DNA from 4 places in the Beggiatoa alba B18LD genome. Region 3 is predicted to be linked to each of the others. Evidence: predicted binding sites of a transcription regulator. Region 3 holds the regulator's gene; each other region holds the start of a gene.

Region 1 (3,217 bases), 2.4 Mb from region 3:
AGACAAGAATTAAAAAGACAAGAAAATTAAAAGAATAAAAAATTATGTTTTTAATTGTTTTTAATTCTGCTAATTCTGAAAATTCTGTGAATTCTGATTCAGACAAAAAAAGACCTACTAGGTTTTTAAAACCTAGCAGGTCTGTTGAAACACGCGAATCAGATTCACCAAACAAGATTAAAACCTTGTCTGAATCAGGATTTTCAGAATTAACAGAATTAGCAGGATTTAAAACCCTTAAACCAAAAATTTAAGGTGAATCATGCTTTTTAATTCTGCTAATTCTGAAAATCCTGTGAATTCTGATTCAGACAAGCTATTGTTTTTTAAAGAAACTAGCCGAACTCAGGTTATGGTTATCAGTCATGCGTTAGCTGAGGAATGAAATGCAAACACCAGCAGTACCACAACCTGCTAATAATATTAAAATATTCCATTGATATCGAAACAATCCCCACAAGGCAATTAACATTAAAACCGCAGAAAAACCATCAAGCCTTCCAGACCAGCCTTGTGGGTATAACACGTGGTAAGTAAAAAATAAGCCCAGTTTGATAATAATCCCCACCACAGCAGCAGTAATTCCTGTGAGTGGGGCAGTAAATGCCCTGTTATTCTGTGTTTTTTCAATCAACGGCGCGCCAACCAGAATAAAAATAAACGAGGGTAGAAAAGTAAAAAATGTCGCAACACTTGCCCCTAAGATTCCCATCCATCCCGCATGTTCTGCACTGACTGACTGCCAACCGCCCACAAAACCGACAAACGTTACTAACATAATCAACGGGCCGGGTGTTGTTTCACCAAGTGCTAACCCATCCATCATTTGCTGCGCACTTAACCATTGATAATCCATAACGCCCGCTTGATAAATATAGGGCAAAGCGGCATAAGCACCACCAAAAGTTAAAAGTGCAACTTTTGTAAAAAACCATGCCATTTGTGATAAAACATGCTGAGTACCATAATAAAAAATAATAATAACAATACTCACCAGCCAAACCAAACAACCAATACTTAACCATCGCCAACTATCACGTTTCGTTGTCGCCGTTGTTGTGATTAAAGGCGTATCATTATCAATGACAGTTGGACTAACTTTTGAAGAAAGAGATGGATTAATCGGTAGGGGTAATACCGCTGTTGGATATAAGCAACTGCCCCAATATCCCAGTAAACCCGCACTGATTACAATAAATGCATAAGGTAGATTAAAAAACGTAATGGCGACTAATGCACTCAGTGCAATTATCCATAACCATGGCGTTTTTAACACTCTTAGACCTATCCGATAGGCAGCAAAGAAAATAATCGCTGTCACAGCGGGTTTAATGCCGTATAAAATCCCTGCGATAACAGGTAATTCTCCCCAACAGATATAAACCCACGCAAATATCATGAGTAGGAAAAATGCAGGGAGTATAAACAGCAAACCCGCCACAATACCGCCCCATGTGCCATGCAGTAACCAACCAATATAAGTTGCCAGTTGTTGTGCTTCAGGGCCGGGTAAAATCATTGTGTAATTTAATGCATGAAAAAACCGTTTCTCAGAAATCCAACGACGTTGCTCTACTAACTCCTGATACATCATACTAATTTGTCCAGCAGGGCCGCCAAAACTGATAAATCCCAGCTTGAGCCAATACCAACAAGCTGTTTTAAAAGATAAATCTTTTTTAGGGGTATCTAAGGGTTGTAAAGACATCGTGTAATCGTAGAAAATAGTTGGTATGGTTACCGTGTAATGATACGAATGGCGTAAATATTGCCTATCGGGTAAACATCATAGAATAGTCGTGTTAATCCAATAACATCAATTATTCTAATGACGGGTATATGGCTGTCAAATTTAACTTTATCTTTAACACAAGCCTGATAAAGTTTTTCCGTTAAATCATAATCATATTATAAGGAATGTTGACATGAAGAAATTACTTCACCTGAGTATTGCCGCTATTTTAGCGAGTTCTGTAACACTTTCTCTCCCTGTTTATGCTGATAAAAAAGCCGCAGAACCTGCTAAAGCCGAAGAGTCGGCAAATACGGGAGGCGATTTCAAAGGGTTTTCCGTAACCCATACCGTTGGTGGCAAGGCTCAACCTGCTTCTGAAGTTGATGGCGACCCACTGGTGTTATTAGGCAAGTTAAAAGCGGATCTAGCCGAACAAGTCAAAAAAGGCAAACCGCTGGAAATGACAACGGAAATTAAACCCGTTTTCAGCGACAAAAAAACAGCTAAAGATCTAAAAGATTTACCACCACTGACTGTCAAAACCACTGTTGGTGCTGATGGTAAAGGGGTAAGCGACATTTCCATGCCCGCTTATCAGAAAAAAGACAAAGATGCCTCTCTGGATTGGCAAGGTTTAACAGGGACATTAAGTTATCCTGAAGATTTCAGCACTATCTCTCAATCTTTTGAAATTGCTGGCTTAACCTTTGACTCAAAAGATTTCAAAGCCACCCTCGATAAAACCACTTTTTCCGCTGATTTAGACGAAACTTTATACCCCACCAAGTTGAGCTTAAATTTACCCTCCCTCGTTGGCGGGGATGACAAATCACAATTTGCGCTCAGTAAAATTATCGTTGATTTCACAGGTAATAAAGGGGCAAGCGGTTTAGAACTGGGTAAAGGCGATATCAGCATTAGTGATATTAGCGTTGACAACAAAGCAGAAGAATCTCAAGTCAAACTGAGCGATCTCTCTATTAAACTGGATGCCTCCGAAGAAAAAGACCTCGCCAGCTATGCCATGCATTTTGCGTTAGGTAAATTACTGATTACCGAACAAGAATTAGATGTTAGCTTTGTCTCCGATTTAGAATTCCGCAAATTAGACGTTGCTGCTTTATTAGAAGTCCAAAAAGCCGCCGCTGAAATGCGTAAGCAACAAATGGAAGGCAAAATGGACGAATCCATGATGGGCATGGCAATGATGGGAACTCTCATGCAAGCCTTACCCAAACTGATTGCTAAATCTCCTGAAATTGCCTTAACCAAATTAAACGTTAAAACAAGCGAAGGCGAATTAGATGGCGGTTTCACCATCAGCTTAGATGGTAGCAAACCTTTAAAAATGGATGACCCTGCCGCTTTAATCGCCGCGCTTTCTGGTAAAGCGGACTTCACCATTGACAAAGCCTTGATTGAACAAATCATGTGGATGCAAATGGCAGAAGGCATGGGCGACCAAGAAATGACGGAAGAGCA
Region 2 (3,217 bases), 1.3 Mb from region 3:
TTTGTTTGCGCATTGTAATGTCGACAATAATGCTTAATCGGCATTGTACTTCGCCTTGTTCATCATACATTAACTTAGTGGTTATACTTCCCCAGATAATCTCCCCTGTTTTAGTAATATACCGTTTTTCATAGGTTTGCGTTTCTGTATTTAAGGGCTTTTGACGTAGAAGTAATTGTTTTTCGATATCATCAGAATGGGTAAAGAGCACATTATTTTTTCCCAAAACCTCCATTTCAGTGTATCCAATCATGTTACAAAATGCTTGATTTACCTTGATAAAATTACCATTAATATCGGTTAACGCGATACCGACAGGGGAGAATTCGACAATTTCACGAAAGCGTGTTTCACTTTTTCTTAAGGCTTTTTCGGCTTGTTGGTATTTGACTAAAAGTGGGGTAAGTCTTGCGACATCTTGATTCGTTTTTTGTCCACGAGCTGGCGGGTTTATTTGTGTAAGTGTAAGTAACAACATCGCACCAAAGGCTTTACCTGATTCAATGGTGATATTTACGTAGCCATCAATATGCGCACCCAGAAAACGCTTAATTTGCCATTCTTTTACTTGTGCTTGTGCAACTTCGTCTAGCTTTTGCCGTTCACTTTCCAAATGGGGGATAAGCGTAAAAAGCGGTTGATGCAGAAGTTGAGTATCTTTCTTGTTTAATAACAAGGCAAACATATCATTGTGATGAGTTAACATTAATGTTTCGTCTAATAGGGCATAACCAATTTGTTGCCGCTCTAAAATATGTAAGGCTAGCTCATTGATAATATTGATAGTTGGCTGACGACAAGAAAACATCCGTTTTATCCTAAGATAAAGAGTTGATATAACATTTTCATGTTCATGATGAAAAGTATTTACTGGCTTATGTAGTTGATGAGGTAAGTGACGAGGCATACACAAGTATTCTTTAACTTAAGCGTTTATGCAAAATCCAATCATCTTTTAAGTGACAGAGGACTGGATTTTTATGAGTTGTTTACAAGTTAATCAATACCATACATAGCACGATAGGCTTGAATAGCGGTTATTGTTTCAGTTTGATTAGGTTGTTCTTGTAGGTATGTCATCAACTCTTTTAGCGTCACAATGCTTAAAACCCGTGTCTGATAACTTTGTTCAACTTCTTGAATTGCTGATAATGTACCTTGTCCCCGTTCTTGACGATTTAAAGAAATCACTACCCCCGCCAGTTGCGCACCTGCGGTTTGAATGATTTGCATCGATTCACGAATCGCTGTACCTGCGCTAATCACATCATCAATTAATAACACCCGACCTTGTAACGGTGCACCGACAATTGTCCCGCCTTCGCCGTGGTCTTTCGCCTCTTTCCGATTAAAGGCAAAGGGGAAATCGCGTTGATAATGGTCAGCAAGCGCGATACTGGTTGCAACAACCAGCGGAATGCCTTTATAGGCAGGTCCAAACAGCATGTCGAATTCAATGCCCGATTGTTGAATCGTTGCGGCGTAATAACGTCCTAATTGCGCCATCGCGCTACCTGTGTTGAATAAGCCCGCGTTAAAAAAATACGGACTTTGTCGCCCTGACTTTAAGGTAAAATTGCCAAAGCGTAACACTTGACGTTGAATCGCAAAGTCTAAAAATTCTTGTTGATAACTCTGTAACATTTGGGAAATAGAAAATAGGTGGGTAAAATGGAGCGCGAATTTTATTCGCCCGATTTTTGTTAATAAACAATACAGATTATTTCATAAAATCCCCATGTAAATCTGCTCTAATAATCAGAACTTTTACTTTTATATAAAAATTATTTATATATTGATGATTAATCATAAATAAGAGAGAATAGACTGCAAATGATTTTAAAAAACTGTCGTTTTAACCTAAGTCCCATTCAAGGGGGGGAATTCAATGCCTACACGTAGAGAACTTGCCAACGCCATCCGTGTGTTGAGTATGGACGCTATCCAAAAAGCCAACTCAGGACATCCCGGTGCGCCGATGGGCATGGCTGACATTGCCGAAGTGTTGTGGAATGACTACTTACAACACAATCCAGTCAATCCACAATGGTCTAACCGTGACCGCTTTATCTTATCTAACGGTCATGGCTCTATGTTGCTGTATTCTCTACTGCATTTATCGGGCTATGATTTACCCCTTGATGAAATTAAACGCTTTCGTCAATTACACTCAAAAACCCCAGGGCATCCTGAATATGGCTATACCGCAGGCGTAGAAACCACCACAGGCCCATTAGGACAAGGGATTACCAACGCAGTTGGGATGGCAATTGCAGAAAAAACCTTAGCGGGACAATTTAACCGCGAAGGCTTCCCCCTTGTTGACCACTACACCTATGTATTTTTAGGCGATGGTTGCATGATGGAAGGGATTTCGCATGAAGCCTGCTCGCTGGCTGGAACGTTAAAACTCGGTAAACTTATTGCTTTCTATGATGATAATGGTATTTCTATTGATGGTGAAGTCGAGGGCTGGTTTACCGATGACACCCCAAAACGCTTTGAAGCCTATCATTGGCATGTGATTCCTAATGTTGATGGACACGATGCAACCGCGATTAAACAAGCGATTGAACAAGCCCGTGCTGTCAAAGATAAACCCAGCTTAATTTGCTGTAAAACTATCATCGGTTACGGTGCACCAAATAAGCAAGGCAAAGAAGAATGTCACGGCTCGCCCTTAGGTGACAAAGAAATTGCCTTAGCCCGCGAACAATTAGGCTGGACAGCCCCCGCCTTTGAAATTCCTGCCGATATTTATGCTGGATGGGATGCAAAAACCAAAGGCGAACAAGCCGAACAATCATGGCAAGCCTTATTCCAAGCCTATCAAAAAGCTTACCCCGAATTAGCCCAAGCATTTACACGCCGAATGGCAAAACAATTGCCGAAAGACTGGGCGAGTAAATCCGCTGAATTTATTGCCAATGTCAATCAAAAAGCGGAAACCATTGCATCGCGGAAAGCCTCACAAAATGCAATCGGCGGTTACGCGCCCGTTTTACCCGAATTAATTGGCGGTTCTGCTGACCTTGCGGCCTCTAACTTGACTTTATGGTCAGGCAGTAAAGGCATACAAGAACATACCGACGGCAACTATATTTATTATGGCGTGCGTGAATTCGCCATGGCAGCGATTGCCAACGGTATCAGTTTACACGGTGGCTTTATTCCTTACTGCTCGACCTTCTTAATGTTTTCTGAATATGCCCGCAAT
Region 3 (3,217 bases):
TATTCTATTTCCCTTTGTGCTCACCTTTATTGGTCTTGGCGTGATTTATTTAGGCGTGCAATACCAACGCTACGCCAGCGTCATCGGGCATAAAATACAAGAAAATCTCCCTATTTCGTTAAAATCATTACTCCCATCACAACGCACAACCATATAAATCATGCCTGAATTACCAGAAGTAGAAACCACGCGCCGAGGGATTGCGCAACACCTAGAAGGGCACAGCGTTACCACCGTCGACGTGCGTGAACCGCGCTTGCGTTGGGCTGTTCCTGCCGACCTTGCCGAACAACTCCAAGGGCAAACTCTGCAACAAATTCAACGGCGTGGTAAATACCTACTCTTTACCTACCCAACAGGACATTTAATTATTCATTTAGGCATGTCAGGCAGTTTACGCATTGTCAGCCCTGATACCGCATTAAAAAAACATGACCACGTATTAATTCAATTTGATAATCAACAATGTTTGCGCTACCACGACCCGCGCCGTTTTGGCTGTGTTCTCTGGACAAACGAACCAGCACAACAACACCCATTATTAAGCGTGTTAGGCGTTGAACCCTTAGAAAACGAATTTACAGGCGAATATTTACATCAACAAGCTCAAAAAAAACAACAAGCTGTTAAAACCTTCATCATGAATAGTCATATAGTGGTAGGGGTAGGCAATATTTATGCGAGTGAATCCCTGTTTTTAGCAGGCATACACCCAAACCGTGCAGCAGGTGACATTGACTTAACCCATTATCAAACACTCGCAAACACCATCCGCGACGTGCTGACCGCTGCCATTGCGATGGGCGGGACAACCCTACGCGACTTCGTCAACACCCAAGGCGAACCAGGCTATTTTAGCCAAACCTTGCGCGTTTATGACCGTGCAGGCTTACCCTGCCTAAACTGTGGAACACCGATTGAACGCATGGTATTAGGACAACGGGCGACCTACTACTGTCCTCAATGTCAATCCTAAACGAACACTTTTTTATTTACTTACCTGTGTAATCACCAAAATGTCAGAGCAACCCATACTAATTGTTGAAGATGAAGCCCCGATTCGGGAAATGTTAAACCTTGCCTTGAGTAAAGCGGGGTTTACGGTTACAGAGGCTGCTGATGTCCGTCAAGCACAGACCCTAATTTTTAACCAACTCCCCAAACTGATTTTATTAGACTGGATGTTACCCAATAAAGTCAGTGGAATAGAATTTGCGCGTCAACTAAAAAAAGAGCCTCAAACCCAAGAAATCCCTATCATCATGCTGACCGCACGCGGTGAAGAAAGCGACAAAATTCGTGGCTTAGAAGTTGGCGCAGATGACTATGTGACAAAACCCTTTTCCCCCCGTGAACTCGTTGCCCGTATTAAAGCGGTTCTTCGTCGTGCCTCGACCCATTCTGAAGGTGAACAACTCGCGGTTAATGAATTACGCCTAGACCCCAATGAACACCGCGTGATGATTGCAGGGCAAGAGGTTCAAATGGGTCCGACAGAATTTCGCTTACTTTATTTCTTCATGCGTCACCCTGAACGGGTTTACAGCCGTAGCCAAGTATTAGACCAAGTTTGGGGGGGAAATGTTTACATTGAAGAAAGAACAGTTGATGTTCATATTCGCCGTTTACGCAAAGCCTTAGCTGACCATAACTATGATTATTTAATTCAAACTGTACGCGGTGTGGGCTATCGGTTTTCGACGAAGGAGTAATTGTAATACCTATTTTTTAGAACATACCTTTAATACTTAACACTTATAATACTTAACTCTCATAAAAAGCGCAGATTCGTATTAATACGTCTGCGCTTTTTTTATGCTAATTTATCCATAAAGTACAAACGCTTTCTAAAATATTCCCATTGAAAACTTTAAAGGTGCTGTATGCAATTTAATGTTGAAGGATTGAATGAACAAGCGGTGATTGAGTCACGTCAATTACATGGTTCTAATGCCGTCGCAACACAAGCGAGTGAAACATTCTGGGAAAAACTCTTCGCTAATTTTCAAGACCCTATCATTATTATTTTATTGATAGCGTTAAGCATTACCTTGATTTTAGCGGGCTTGGGGTACGCTGAATGGTATGAGGGCGTTGGAATTGCGATTGCGGTGATTTTAGCGACGTTTATTGCGACATGGTCTGAGCATAGTAATGAGGGGCGGTTTCGGCAGTTATTAGAAGAATCTTCCCGAATTCAAGTGAAAGTCTTTCGTCAAAAACGGTTAATGCACTTACCAATTGATGAGTTAGTCGTTGGGGATTATGTCTTTTTGCAATCTGGCGATACGATTCCCGCTGATGGTGTGTTAGTGGCTGGTCATCTCGATGTCGATGAGGCAGCTTTAACAGGTGAGTCGGAAACCTTGCAAAAACGCGCAACAGCGTTGGACGATGCAGAAAAGCAAGTATTTAGAGCAGGTTTAATTGTCGATGGGGAAGCGGTGATGCATGTTTTAGCTGTTGGGGCGCAAACGCTTTATGGTAAAACAATGCATGAGTTGGGAACAGCCGTCGATAGGTTGTCGCCGTTACAGGAAAAATTGGGTTTATTAGGTAAGCAAATCGCGCATGTTGCCTATTTTGGTGCGGGGTTTATTTTTCTGGCTTTTATGTTAAATCAGATTTTTTTAACGCATGAAGCTGGGATTAGTGCTTATTTTCAACAGCCGTTAGGCATTATTTTTCATGATATTTTTACCGCATTAATTTTATCTATCATTGTGATTGTCGTTGCTGTGCCTGAGGGGTTGCCGATGATGATTGCGATGGTTTTAGCGATTAATATGAAAAAATTGTTATCAGTTAAGGTGTTAGTGCGTAAATTGTTGGGGATTGAAACTGCTGGCAGTTTAACGGTGTTGTTTACGGATAAAACGGGAACATTGACACAAGGGCGTTTAGTGGTTGAAACGGTGTTGTTAGGGCAAGGCGAGGCTTTTCAGCAGTTTGCAGAGATGCCTAGCCGTTTGGGTAAGATGTTAGGGTTTGCCTTGCGGAATAATACGAGTGCGGTGATTGATATGCATGACCCCGCACATCCTGCTTTTGTCGGGGCTGACCGTACCGAACAGGCGTTATTGCGTTTTGTGCAAACTGAGTTAGTTCAGCAGGATGAATTAACGGTTGTGGAGCGTGTGCCGTTTAATAGTGGGCGTAAGTTTTCAGCGGTGCAGGTTGAAAGTCCGTCGATGTCGTTGACTTTGGTGAAAGGTGC
Region 4 (3,217 bases), 2.2 Mb from region 3:
GCTTGATCGAGATAATGCGCTAATTGATAACCCCGTTTTGCAGCAACTGCCAAAAAAGTCAACATATGACAGTTTGACAACGCAGCAACTAATAACTCCTCAGGATTTGTATAAGCTGTATTTCCATTAAACTCAGGCGCAGAAGAGGCATTTATTTGAATCCCGCTTGGAAATGTTACGGTATGGTCACGACTAAAATTATCCGCTGAAAAACTAGCCGCTACATTTCGCCACTCAATCGTTGCTTGATGTTCAGACATACAAACTCCTTATATGACAGATTACTTAAGAAGAGGATGGGTGAGTTAATTGATGAATTAATGCTTGATGTTGTGGATAAGTGCTCAATAAATCTTCACGCTGTGCTAATTCAAAATCGGCAAATTCAAAGGCTGGCGCGACGGTACAACCTAACAGCGCGTAACTATCAGCCTGATTCAAATGCGCACCAAACCAACACCCCGCAGGGACAACGGCTTGAAAAACTTGCCCTTGCTCAGGGTTTGCGCCTAACACACACTTTAATAAATCTCCCTGATGATTAATCATGTATAAACTAATACTTGTTCCTGCGTAAAAGTGCCACAATTCATCCGAGCGAATTCGATGTAAGGCAGAAAATTGAGTATCGCGTAATAAATAATAAATCGCACTACTGATGAATCGTGAGGCTTGAAAACGCGAGGGTAATCCCTGAATCGGCAAGCTTTCCGTTGAACAATAAGTGCGTCGATAATATCCTCCTTCAGGATGTATTTGTAAATCTAACGTTTTTATCCAAAAATTAGCATCCCGCATTATTTTTCTCTGTTTTAAAATCAATATATTACAAAATTAAATACGCTGAATATTCCATTCACCCTATAGAAGCGGCTTGCTTATATCCCTATATCAGCAATCAAATGATGTGGTTTCGCAATACATACAGTCATGCTGTCATTTTTGATAAAATAGTGTGTAAGCCCTCAGTCAATAGAATGGCATAAACTTAGCATAATTGAACATTATTCAATTATGCCCAATTCTTTACTTTTAGGAGTATTTAGTATGAAGTCCAACGCTGTAAGCTTGTTAGTCATTCTGTCTATTCTCACGGTTGGTTGTGCCGAAGCCCCTTCTAAGCAAACCATGGGCGCGGTTGTTGGTGGTGCGTTAGGCGGTATTGGAGGCTCACAAATCGGCAGTGGTAAAGGTAAAACAACGGCTATTATTGCAGGTACATTGTTAGGGGCTATTATTGGGGGAGCTATTGGGCAATCAATGGATTCTACCGACCAACAACAAGCCTATCGCGCTTTAGAAAATATGCCAGATAATCAACCAGTTGCTTGGAAAAATCCGAATACCAATTCACAATATACCGTCACGCCTACCAGCACTTATATGAGCAATGGCAGTACTCCTTGCCGTAATTATTCCACAGTTGCCGTGATTGATGGTCAACGCGAAACGTTATACGGAACAGCCTGCCGTCAATCTGATGGTACTTGGAAATCCTCTTAATCTCAGCTATTTTTTATCGCTATTCGTAAATGCGCAAAGCGACTTGTGTGCAAGCAACACAAGTCGCTTTTCTCTTTAACCCCGCATGACAATGATGTGTCATAAAGTTGCTGACATCCGTTTTTTCACATAATTGTCATAATCACTTCTTAGCATAAACGCACATGGCTTCTTTCTCTTTTAACACAGGCAAAACAATGTCAAAACCAGCATGGGATATTAATCAGTCTAAAGCACTTTACAGTATTGAGCACTGGAGCGGTGGTTATTTCGATGTCAATGATAAAGGGGAAATATTGGTTAAGCCTATCCCTTCTCAACCCGCCATTAATTTCAGCCTGTACGAACTTGCACAAAATTTTACGGCTCATGGCTTATCTTTGCCTGTTCTCGTCCGCTTTCCTAATATTCTGCATCATCGCGTCAGCCTTATCCGTAATGCGTTTGCAACTGCGATGAATGAGCATAAATATGAGGGTAATTATACGGCGATTTATCCGATTAAAGTCAATCAACAACATCATGTTGTTAAAGAAATCATGAATGCGGGTATGCAGGGGGGGGTTGGCTTAGAAGCGGGTAGTAAATCTGAACTCATGGCAGTGTTAGCCCTCGCGCCGCTACAAGGCGGTGTTGTTGTCTGCAATGGTTATAAAGACCGTGAATATATTCGCCTCGCCCTGATTGGTCAGCAAATTGGTTTACGTCCCTATCTCGTCATCGAAAAAGCGTCAGAATTAAAGATGATTATTGAAGAATCCCGTGATATGGGGATTGTGCCACGTATTGGCGTACGCATTCGCCTTGCGTCCGTAGGGACAGGTAAATGGCAAAACAGTGGCGGTGAAAAATCAAAATTTGGTCTTTCTGCGGCTAAATTGCTTGAGGTTATACAAGCGATTAAAGATGAAGGACTTATCGAGTCCCTGCAACTCATGCATTTTCATATCGGTTCACAAGTTGGCAATATCCGTGAAATGCAAAAAGCCTTGCAAGAAGCGGCTCGTTGTTATGCAGAATTGCTGGCTATTGGTGTGCCCATTAATGTGGTTGATGTGGGTGGCGGTCTTGGTGTTGATTATGATGGCACGCGCTCACGTCATGCTTGTTCTGTCAATTATTCTGTTCAAGAGTATGCCAATAATGTCGTTTATGAACTGAAAAAAATCAGTGAATTACACGACCTTCCACATCCTAATATCATCAGCGAATCAGGTCGCGCGATGACGGCACATCATGCAGTTTTAATCGTCAATGTCAACGATATCGAATCCGCGCCAGGACTGACTCCCCCGCCACCTGTGCCTGAAGATGCACCGACTATTTTGAAAGACATGGCGGAAAACTTGCGTACCCTTAACCAACGTTCTGCGATAGAAGTCTATCACGATGCCGTTTATTGGCTAAACGAAGCCCACGCCCTCTTTACGCACGGCATTATTAACCTTGCTCAACGCGCTCATGCTGAACAACTTTATTATGCGATTTGCCGAGAAGTGCGCGAAATGTTACAAGCAGGCTCTCGCACTCACCGCGAAATTTTAGACGAACTCAACGATAAACTTGCGGATAAATATTTCTGCAATTTCTCGCTTTTCCAGTCTGTTCCCGATGCATGGGCAATTGACCAACTGTTTCCTATCATGCCGTTACATCGTTTAGAGGAATGCCCAGAACGACGTGCGACTTTACAAGATTTAACTTGTGATTCTGA

What was found. The regulator PhoB, encoded in region 3, activates phosphate uptake and scavenging genes when phosphate is short. The targets are predictions, from matches to a motif close to GNNTGTCATAAAACTGTCANAT.
Region 1: BEGALDRAFT_RS01425 (DUF945 family protein) is a predicted target of PhoB. The motif match lies at 1,827-1,848, and genes of this name have one in related genera.
Region 2: tkt (transketolase) is a predicted target of PhoB. The motif match lies at 1,835-1,856, and genes of this name have one in related genera.
Region 4: speA (biosynthetic arginine decarboxylase) is a predicted target of PhoB. The motif match lies at 1,624-1,645, and genes of this name have one in related genera.

What each region holds. Positions count from the first base shown of each region.
Region 1 covers NZ_JH600070.1:368,069-371,285, forward strand. The annotation lists gene BEGALDRAFT_RS19090 (hypothetical protein) at 45-254, shown strand; gene chrA (chromate efflux transporter) at 371-1,708, opposite strand; gene BEGALDRAFT_RS01425 (DUF945 family protein) at 1,926-3,217, shown strand, end outside.
Region 2 covers NZ_JH600070.1:1,461,951-1,465,167, forward strand. The annotation lists gene BEGALDRAFT_RS05910 (ATP-binding response regulator) at 1-808, opposite strand, end outside; gene pyrE (orotate phosphoribosyltransferase) at 997-1,644, opposite strand; gene tkt (transketolase) at 1,889-3,217, shown strand, end outside.
Region 3 covers NZ_JH600070.1:2,809,635-2,812,851, reverse strand. The annotation lists gene BEGALDRAFT_RS11440 (DUF2157 domain-containing protein) at 1-157, shown strand, start outside; gene mutM (bifunctional DNA-formamidopyrimidine glycosylase/DNA-(apurinic or apyrimidinic site) lyase) at 161-976, shown strand; gene phoB (phosphate regulon transcriptional regulator PhoB) at 1,017-1,712, shown strand; gene BEGALDRAFT_RS11425 (calcium-translocating P-type ATPase, PMCA-type) at 1,884-3,217, shown strand, end outside.
Region 4 covers NZ_JH600070.1:597,079-600,295, forward strand. The annotation lists gene BEGALDRAFT_RS02405 (OsmC family protein) at 1-260, opposite strand, end outside; gene BEGALDRAFT_RS02410 (cupin domain-containing protein) at 286-798, opposite strand; gene BEGALDRAFT_RS02415 (RT0821/Lpp0805 family surface protein) at 1,048-1,503, shown strand; gene speA (biosynthetic arginine decarboxylase) at 1,701-3,217, shown strand, end outside.